Regions from separate parts of the Alteromonas sp. BL110 genome, predicted to be linked through region 2. Evidence: predicted binding sites of a transcription regulator. Region 2 holds the regulator's gene; each other region holds the start of a gene.
What was found. The regulator LexA, encoded in region 2, represses DNA repair genes until DNA is damaged. The targets are predictions, from matches to a motif close to TACTGTATNNNNATACAGTA.
Positions count from the first base shown of each region.

Region 1: a site for LexA is predicted at 1,544-1,563, ahead of D1814_RS17595 (putative DNA modification/repair radical SAM protein). Genes of this name have one in related genera too.
Region 3: a site for LexA is predicted at 1,835-1,854, ahead of D1814_RS07365 (recombinase RecA). Genes of this name have one in related genera too.

Region 1 covers NZ_CP031967.1:4,038,729-4,042,002, forward strand. The annotation lists gene D1814_RS17590 (response regulator) at 1-1,400, shown strand, start outside; gene D1814_RS17595 (putative DNA modification/repair radical SAM protein) at 1,672-2,913, shown strand; gene D1814_RS17600 (TIGR03915 family putative DNA repair protein) at 2,964-3,274, shown strand, end outside.
Region 2 covers NZ_CP031967.1:1,821,677-1,824,950, forward strand. The annotation lists gene D1814_RS07930 (sensor domain-containing diguanylate cyclase) at 1-1,362, shown strand, start outside; gene lexA (transcriptional repressor LexA) at 1,616-2,242, shown strand; gene coxB (cytochrome c oxidase subunit II) at 2,825-3,274, shown strand, end outside.
Region 3 covers NZ_CP031967.1:1,690,761-1,694,034, forward strand. The annotation lists gene D1814_RS07355 (DUF885 domain-containing protein) at 1-1,108, shown strand, start outside; gene D1814_RS07360 (hypothetical protein) at 1,111-1,623, shown strand; gene D1814_RS07365 (recombinase RecA) at 1,868-2,587, shown strand; gene D1814_RS07370 (Y-family DNA polymerase) at 2,590-3,274, shown strand, end outside.

The sequences.
Region 1 (3,274 bases), 2.2 Mb from region 2:
ACCCCACATCAGTGTTTATTCTTATTAGTGCTGATAGTGCTCGCCCAGTTGTGCTTGGCAGTATCGAACGTCGCCCAGACGATTTTCTAATAAAACCCTTTTCACAAGTACAGTTAAAATCTCGCATTGTACGTGCGTGGCAAAAACGACAATTTCTTCAACAAGCGTTTAACCTTATAGAGCAAGGTGAATACAACAGTGCCATAGATCATATTGAGACACTTTTAGAAAACCCTCATCACTACAAAGGGCATTGCGAACAGCTGCTAGTGGAGCTCTATTGGCGCATTTCCCACCCCAAAAAAGCGCTAGATGTATTAAAAGAGTATATCGAAGGTAAGCCTGTGCTTTGGGCACAAATAGCATTGGGTAGAACCTATTTACTATTGAACGAACATGAAAAAGCAATATCCATTGCTAAAAAAACGTTAAAACGCAACCGATTCAATGCTGATGCTCACGATATTCTAGCGCAAGCGCACCATGCTGTGGACTCGGGAGAAAAGGCCGTTGAGGCAATAAAGGAAGCAATAAAGCTGTCGCCCTTTTCATTAACCCGTCACTTTAAAGCGTGCGAAATTGGCAGAAACAATAACGACTTAGTGCTTGCAGCCAATTCAAGCCAAGCAATCTGGGACTTATCGAAGCGCACTGTGCATAAGGCGAGCTTACATTGGTGCGGCATGATACGAAGCTTACTTGATGTCGCTGAGTCAACTGATGACAAAGGTCAGCGCAATAAGTATCAGCAAGAAGCGTTACTAACGTTACAGCGAGGTAAATTCGATGAGCACCTATACAAAATCGACAGGGAGTTCGATGTCGATATTTTTGGTAATATTGTCAATGCAAGAATAAGCGCGATTGATGGGAAGCTCATAGATGCAAAACGCCATCTAAATACGTCGCAGATACAGCTAGGTGATAAATACCAAGAAGTACCTACAGCGTTCATTCCAGATAGTATAAACGTTATGTATAAACTGGGAGAGTTCGACGATGCGCTTCAGCTAAGTTCTCTACTTTCATCAAGAGGTGAAGAACTCGACCAAAACAGTTCTGACATGTTAAAAACGCAGGCGCAAAACGCACAAAAAAGCCTCGCTAGCTATCAGCAGTTTAACCGCGAGGGCATTCAACACTACCAGCAACAAGATTTCGAACGCGCTAAGGCCTCGTTTGCCCTTGCTCAGGGTTTCGCCCCCGTTAATACAGGCGTTGCACTTAACTTGCTTCAATGTCTTCTTCAAATAGCCATAAAAGAAGATAAGGCGGAAATGAAGTTAATAAACGAATGTAAGCGTTTATTTAAGCTTATTGATGACATGACACTCAAAGCGCCGTACAAAGAAAAGTATGAAAACATTCGAGATGAACTTTCTAAATACATTGGCTTTTGATAGCTAGCGGACATTTTAGTGCTATAAACAGCAACCCTACCCTTTCTATCAGTAGTATTCCTCGAGTACTCAGTGCACCCTAAGAGGTATCTATCCACTAGCGCTAACATTAAATCTGAGCCCTCTTACGCCGTGATCCATTGTACTGTATATACATACATGCTATAACGCAATACCATGCAGTCTATGCCAAAAAACACTCGTATCGTAGATTTGGTTAAAAATACTAGGCTGTTTGACTGTAATTGCTTAAAGGAAGTATACATCAGCGATGCATGACAGACTGATACAAAAACTTGAGATTCTTTCCGATGCGGCCAAGTACGACGCCTCTTGCGCGAGTGGTTCAGCAGGTAAACGACAAGCTGGGAAAACCGAAAAGAATGGTATAGGTTCACTTACCGGAGGCTCGGGTATATGTCACAGCTTCACACCTGATGGTAGGTGCGTTTCGCTGCTCAAAATTCTTATGACAAACTACTGTATCTATGATTGTCACTATTGCATTAATAGGGTTTCAAGCAATGTTCAACGGGCGCGGTTCACCGTTAAAGAAACAGTAGATTTAACCCTGAATTTTTATAAACGCAATTACATTGAGGGATTGTTTCTAAGCTCGGGTATTGTCGGTTCCCCTGATATCACCATGGAAAGCATGGTACGTATTGCGAAATCGCTGCGAATTGACCACGGATTTAAGGGATATATTCATCTCAAAACTATCCCGAATGCGTCGCCAGAATTACAAGCAGAAGCAGGACTGTACGCAGACAGACTTAGTATCAACGTAGAAATGCCTACACAGTCTTCACTAAACAAGTACGCACCAGAGAAAGATCTTGGCGATATTCATGGCTCGATGAATACGCTAAAAGAAAAAATTACAGAGCATAAAGTAGACAGGACATATTCGGGCAAACGCCCTCCCCGTTTCGCGCCTGGGGGGCAGTCTACGCAAATGATTATAGGTGCCGATGGGTCAAATGATAAAACGATTTTAGGTACGAGTGTAAAGCTCTACAACGATCAAAAACTTCGACGTGTGTATTACTCGGCATTTTCTCCTATCCCTGATGCATCGGAAGTTTTACCGCTAAAACCGGCGCCATTGATACGAGAACACCGGCTATACCAAGCCGATTGGCTTTTGCGCTTTTACGGTTTTGGCCTAGATGAAATCTTGCAAGACGACATGTTAGATATGGATTACGACCCAAAGCTTTCATGGGCATTACGCAACCGTCATCTATTTCCTATTGATTTAAACAAAGCTGACAAACAGATGCTGCTGCGCGTTCCCGGTCTTGGTGCGCGAACGGTACAAAAGATTTTATCTATAAGGCGTAATACAAAACTTAACTGGATCGACCTTACCAAAATGCGGCTACCTCTTAAAAAGTTGAAGCCTTTTATCAGCGTGGGAGATTACTCCCCTGATATACACTTACTCGACAGTAATAGTTTCGAGCTTCAGTTTAAACAGCCTAAACAGTTTGAGCTGTTTGGCGCTTGAGTGTTGTGTTAACGCAACTATGCTCAGCCACAGTCTAAAAGGTAGCTTTTATGAAGACCATAACCATTACTTCAGTACCTGGCTTTGAAGAGTGGCGAGAGGCCTCGCGAGAATGCATCGCTGCGCGTATCCGTCCTGAACAGATTATCTGGCAGAGCGCGAATGCAATACAAAACGATCTGTTTGGTAGCGGTACTGAGCAGTGCGAAAGCAAAATGCCGCGAAAAATGCCGCAAAGTAAGCTTAGTATTCCTAAACCTACGTTAATGCTTTTAAAGTACGCCCTATGCCATAACGATGATAATCGATTTGCTCTTTGTTACCGTGTTTTGTGGCGTGTCGTTTATGAAAATAAACAGCT
Region 2 (3,274 bases):
CAAGTCAACAAACGTTGGTGTGATATCGTCGGTCTTGAATATGAGTACTATGACACCAGCTCTCGCTTTTTCAGGCAGTTAATTCACCCTGCGGACTATGTAAAAGTAGAAAAGCAATTAAACGAACACATTACAGGTGAGAGCAAGGTTTTCAATACCACTTTTCGCATGAAACATACTAACGGCTCGTGGATTTGGGTTGAAACCTACGGGAAAACTGTCGAATTTGACGTCGCGGGTAAGGCTATTCGCGTTGCTGGCATTCATCGCGACATTACGCAGAGAATGGAAAGTGAACTTCATGAGATAAAGAAAACCCAGCTACTTCAGTTTATCAATAAGACCCGTGCCTCTTACCTTCAGAACAACGATTTAACCATGGCCTGCCAAACAGTATTGCCTGAGCTTATTGATATTTCAGATAGTCAGTTTGCTTTCATAGGGCAAATGAAAGGCGAAGGTGATGCCTCGAAGCTGTTTATTCATGCCATTTCTGAAATAGTGTGGGACAGCAGCAGCTTTACGCAATACAACGAGTATAAAAAGCGAAACTTGTATTTCAGTAGCTTTGATAATCTTTTCGGTACCACAATATTAACCGGAGAGGTAACGATAAGTAATACCTCAGGGAGTCATCCAAACTCAAAAGGGGTGCCACAGGGACATCCTCGTATTAGTCGATTTTTAGGGCTGCCTATAAAGGTCAAAGATAGAGTGGTGGGCATGATTGGCTTAGCCAATAAATTTGAGCCCTACACGGTGGAAGATGCGAAATTTATACAGCCTTTATTAGATGCATTAGCAGGTCTTTTCTATGCGGTAGAATTAGAAGAAGCTCGTGCTGTTGCAGAAGAAAAGCTTCGACAACTAGCTATGACTGACTCATTGACTGGCTTATATAACCGTAGAGCATTTATTGATGAATGCATCGCATTTTCAAAACAGCATTTTAGCGCATGCGTTGCTATTGTTGATATTGATTACTTTAAGAAGGTAAACGACACCTATGGACATGATGCGGGTGACCAAGCGCTTATTACAGTTGCAAGGAAAATAGCTAAACAAAACAACGCACCCAATGTGGTGGCCAGGCTTGGAGGTGAAGAGTTTGCTATCGTGAGGTTGGGTAAAAATAAGCAAGAAATTAACACACAGCTAGAAGCGCTTCGTATAGCTGTTGAAGAAAGCGTTGTTACCTACAAAACCGACACAATTAAGCTTTCAATTAGTATTGGTGCAACCTTTATAGATAACACCTATGGCGCAGATTTTAGCGCGCTTTTATCGACGGCAGACAAATGCCTTTACAAAGCGAAAGAGCAAGGCCGAAATCAAGTAGTATGGGAGGAGGAGTCACAATAAGTTTTGTCATCTGATTTGCGAAGTCGGGCGAAGCTAAGCCCCACAATCGTATCAATAAATTGCATGCGTTACCGCGAAAACAGCGAAGAAAAGTTGAAGCTAAGAATAGGTAGCCCAGATATAACTCTTCTTGCGAAATAAGAGCACTGCAATTACTTTATACGCTTGCGTATGGCAAAAGACGTGGCAAGTGCTTGTTATTTGTTTTTAGGTGTATATACTTACAGGAACTGTATGAACAGACAGGTCTTTTATGCGCCCACTCACAGCTCGACAAACTGAAGTTTTAGAACTTATCAAAACAACCATGCAAGAAACGGGGATGCCGCCAACGCGTGCGGAAATTGCTCGTCAACTTGGTTTTCGTTCTGCCAACGCAGCAGAAGAACATTTGAAAGCCTTGGCGCGTAAAGGCGTAATCGAAATCCTGCCTGGTACCTCCCGTGGTATTAAGCTCAATATCCCTCTTGAGGATAATGCACCAGAAGAAGAAGGTTTGCCGCTCATCGGGCGCGTGGCTGCGGGTGAGCCAATTTTGGCGCAAGAGCATGTAGAATCCCACTACAAGGTCGATCCTGCTTTGTTTCAGCCTCAGGCCGACTTTTTACTTCGTGTGAATGGTATGAGTATGAAAGACATTGGTATTTTAGATGGCGACCTTCTTGCCGTGCATCGCACCACTGATGTTCACAACGGCCAGGTAGTTGTAGCGCGGGTGGATGAAGACGTTACGGTTAAGCGTTTAGAGAAACGCGGTCGTGAGGTCTTACTTCATGCCGAAAACGAAGAGTTTTCGCCAATTAAAGTAGACCTTGCCAATGAGCCTTTTGCGATAGAAGGTATTGCTGTGGGTGTTATAAGAAACGCCGACTGGATGTAAGGTTTTGGCATGTTCAACTGAAAGCGGCGTAATAGCCGCTTTTTTTATGCCTTTTAATGGTACATTTTAGCCAGTTTTCTTATGTTAGCCTCTGTTAGTAAGGTTCAAGACTATAGCATTTGAGATAACTTTTATGTAAAAGGTAAGCGCTATTTAGTCTCTGAATGAAACGTTTAAAACGTATCTATTATTTGAAAGTTTGTTTGAAAAACACATTCAATGATGTGTTAGCTGTTGATTTTATGACCAAATAAAGCTTCATCCTTATCAACATCCCGTTCAAAATGCGCGTTTGATTTCTTAACCGCCGCCAGCACGCCTCATACCTACTCTACAGAATTTGTAACGTAAGCCTGCCACATGAAATGGTTAAAAATTAACCTTTTCATTAAATTTTTAATAGAAAAGACTAGACGGCACGGCATTATTGCGCAATTCTTATACAGAGATTAACAAAATAATAACAATGACTCTAAATTTGTTTTACAAGTTGAGGTGATGGGTCAATCGTTCGCAAACCATTTGGTAGGGCATCGCGCAAAATTATCAGCGTTTTTGGTCTTGCTATTACGGAGGTGCTGAGTGAAACAACTAACGACCGTTTTCGCAAAATGGTGTTCAACAATACCGTTTTTGCTTTTTTCCCCGTTGCTTCTTGCGCAAGAAGTTAGTGAAGAAGCCTCTTCACTTAATCTAAGACGCGGTGCTACCGACATCAGCGGGCAGGTTTATGACCTGCATATGCTGATGTTCTTTATTTGTGTAGGGATCGCGGTCGTCGTGTTTGGGGTTATGTTTGCGTCAATGTATCTGCATCGGAAGTCTCGCGGCGCTAAGCCTGCCAATTTTCATGAGAATGTGAAGGTTGAAATAGCGTGGACCGTTATCCCTTTTCTTATTCTTATCTTTATGGCTGTGCCTGCAGCGAACACGCTTATTGCAATGGAAGACACGTCTGAGCCTGACATGACAGTGTTAGTCACAGGCTCTCAGTGGAAGTGGCACTACAAGTACATGGATAGCGACGTCGAA
Region 3 (3,274 bases), 130 kb from region 2:
AAAAGCTGCACTAACAGAGCAAGGCAAAGCAGCCATAAACGACAGCGTGCTCCCTGCATATCAAATGTTCTACGACTTCATGGTAGATGAATATATCCCTAACGCCCGTGAAGATATAGCCGCAAACAGTTGGCCTGATGGTGTGGCGTATTACGCGAATAGAGCTAAGCATTACACCACCACGGATATGTCGCCTCAGGAAATCCATGATTTAGGGCTGTCTGAAGTAAAACGCATTCGCGCACAAATGCAGCAAATTGTGGATGAACTGGGCTTTGATGGCGACATTAACGACTTCATTACGTTTTTACGAGAAGATCCTCAGTTCTATGCCACCAGTGCGGAAGATTTACTAAAAGAAGCGTCGTTTATTGCAAAGAAAATGGACGCGAAACTCCCTTCTCTTTTTGAGTATCTACCAAGAACGCCCTACGGCGTAGCACCCGTGCCAGATGCTATTGCGCCCAAATATACTACGGGCCGTTATATCCACCCTAGCCGCGATGACCAGCCAGGATATTACTGGGTTAATACCTACGCCCTTGATAAGCGCCCTTTGTATGCGCTACCTGCTTTGACATTACATGAAGCAGTGCCCGGTCATCACCTTCAAATTTCATTAGCAGCAGAGCTTGAAGACTTACCTATGGTACGTCGCAATACTTACATTTCTGCGTTTGGTGAAGGCTGGGGTCTGTACTCTGAGTTTTTAGGTATTGAAGCGGGTATTTATGAAACGCCGTACGACAACTTCGGGCGCTTGAGCTATGAAATGTGGCGAGCATGTCGTTTGGTTGTTGATACCGGTATGCATACGATGGGCTGGAGTCGTCAACAAGCGGTGGACTATATGATGGAAAACACCGCGCTTTCAGAACACAACGTCAATACGGAAATAGACCGCTATATCTCTTGGCCAGCGCAGGCCTTGTCTTACAAGATTGGGGAAATCAAAATCAAAGGCCTTCGCAAGAAAGCAGAACAAGCGTTAGGTGAACGTTTTGACGTGCGTAAATTCCACCGCGCCGTATTAGAAAACGGCTCAGTTCCACTTTTCATATTGGAACAAAACATCAACACGTTTATAAAAGAACAAAAGGTAAAATAAACATGATCGTTGCATTTGGTGTTATAGGATTACTTATCCTGCTGTTAATTTACTTTGTGCTGCGAGCGCAGAATTTGCAAAAAGAGCTGGCGCTGTTGCGCCACTCGAATAAGCAAACCAGCAATAAGGTTACGTATGCTTATCGCAACCTTGTGCTTGTTACAGATGCGTTGGAAAAGAACCTTACCGCGCGTATTGAAAGTGCCTATAAAAGCCGTCTTATCGACCAGACACAATACAATGCGCTACACCCGCTTATGCGCAACTTTTCAACCATTATTATGGCTTGTTGTGAAAAAGGTATGTCCCTTGAAGAATCTTTGAATAAGGCGTTGCAGAATGAAGAAGTCACGCTTGAGGAAATTCGTGAAGTGGTGAAGGCCCTACCTAGCAACGTTCGCATGGTGTGGGCAAAAAATACCGCAGATGGATTTATTGCTTTTTGCCAAACCGTTACAGCCACCGTAAGCGGTACTGCAGCAAAATCACAAAAAGAACCGTCCCTTAAAGAGTAATACTCTACTTCTCTAGTTGGCGCTGATACAGTGTTAACTATATGAGAGGGTCGCTCGCTTTGCTAAGTAGTGAGGTCAGCGACCCTAGTCGAAACTCCCTCCCCTTTTAAAAGTTTAATCTTTTTACCTTTTTAAACTAATCAGTAAGTTAGCGCTTAAAACAACAAGACAAAAACCTTTTGTCTTGAAAAGGGTTATTGCTGCACTATAATACTGTATAAAAATACAGTTTATTTTGAGTGCTATGAAAAAAACGTTATCCACGCTTAATAATCATCCGCATATTTGGCGGGCTAGAGACCAGAAACAAAGTGAAACTAAATTTTCGCTGGGTTTTTCGTGTCTGGATAAAGCACTTAACGGTGGCGTTGCCTCTACAGGTCTTGTACGTATTTCCTCACTCACTGGCGTAGGTGAACTTTCGCTATTTAAACGGGTTATTTGCCAGCATCGCACACATAAACTGGTGGTATTTATTAACCCTCCGGGGCTACTACAGTCACCTTGGTTAGAAAATCTGGGGCTTAAAGCGCAACAAGTGCTGGTAGTAAAAACAAGTGCAGCACAGGAGGCGTTGTGGGCGGCAGAGCAATGTTTAAAAAGCACAGCTTGCCATTGCGTGGTACTGTGGAGCGATGCTGTAAATCAAAAAGAAGCGCGCCGTCTGCAAGTTGCAGCAACGCATAATGATGCGCTGTGCTTGCTGTATACTCCACCGCAACACCAGTTATCACAAACAAGCTCGCACACACCAAGCCAAAACGATAACTCATTGCCCATTACTTTAGATATTGCGCTACTTGGCAAACCCCACGCTGTGTCGGTGAACATACGCAAACAACGTCATGGGTGGCCAAAAGATAACATTGTTATTTCTCATCGGTGGACCCCTGATAATCATGCCATTAAATGGGCCATGGCACATAACACGCTTTCCGATCAGGCTTTACACTCTGTGAACTAATAATGCTGTGGGCCTATATTTACTGTTATCAACTTACTTTAGACAGCCACATACAAGCGGCTACAAGTAAACGTGCGCACAGGCAAGGGGCTAGAAACGAAGCTAACAAAAGTTCTTCGCCATTACCGTCGAATACACCTATTGCTGTGTATTGCAGTAAAACGAACAAAATTACGCAGTGTAATGATATTGCGAAAAAAGAAGGCATTGAAATTGATCATGGACTTGCCCAAGCCGCGGCACTGTGCCCCTACGTGCATATTCTGCCTTTCAGTGAAGAAGCCGAAAAGCATATGCTGACACAACTAGCCCATCGGCTGTACCCTCTTGCTTCTGACATCGTACTAGACAGCCACATTCACTCGAATAGCGTAAATGGTCTGGCAGTAAGGCTAGATAACCTAACTCATTACTATGGCGGGCATAAGCCACTATGGAAAACCCTAACTCAAGCACTCGCAGAGGCAGATATTCGTTATCATTTTGCCAGTGCATGGACAATTGAGGCCGCAAAGGTATTAGCCCTTCATAAACACAATACCTATTTACATACGCCCGATGACATAAAAAAAGCGCTCAGTACGTGTCCGCTTTCTATTACAGCTTTGTCACCTAAAGTCATTGAGCCCCTGGCAAGGGTGGGGGTTACCCGTGTACAGCAGCTATTGGCCATGCCGGTACAAGAAC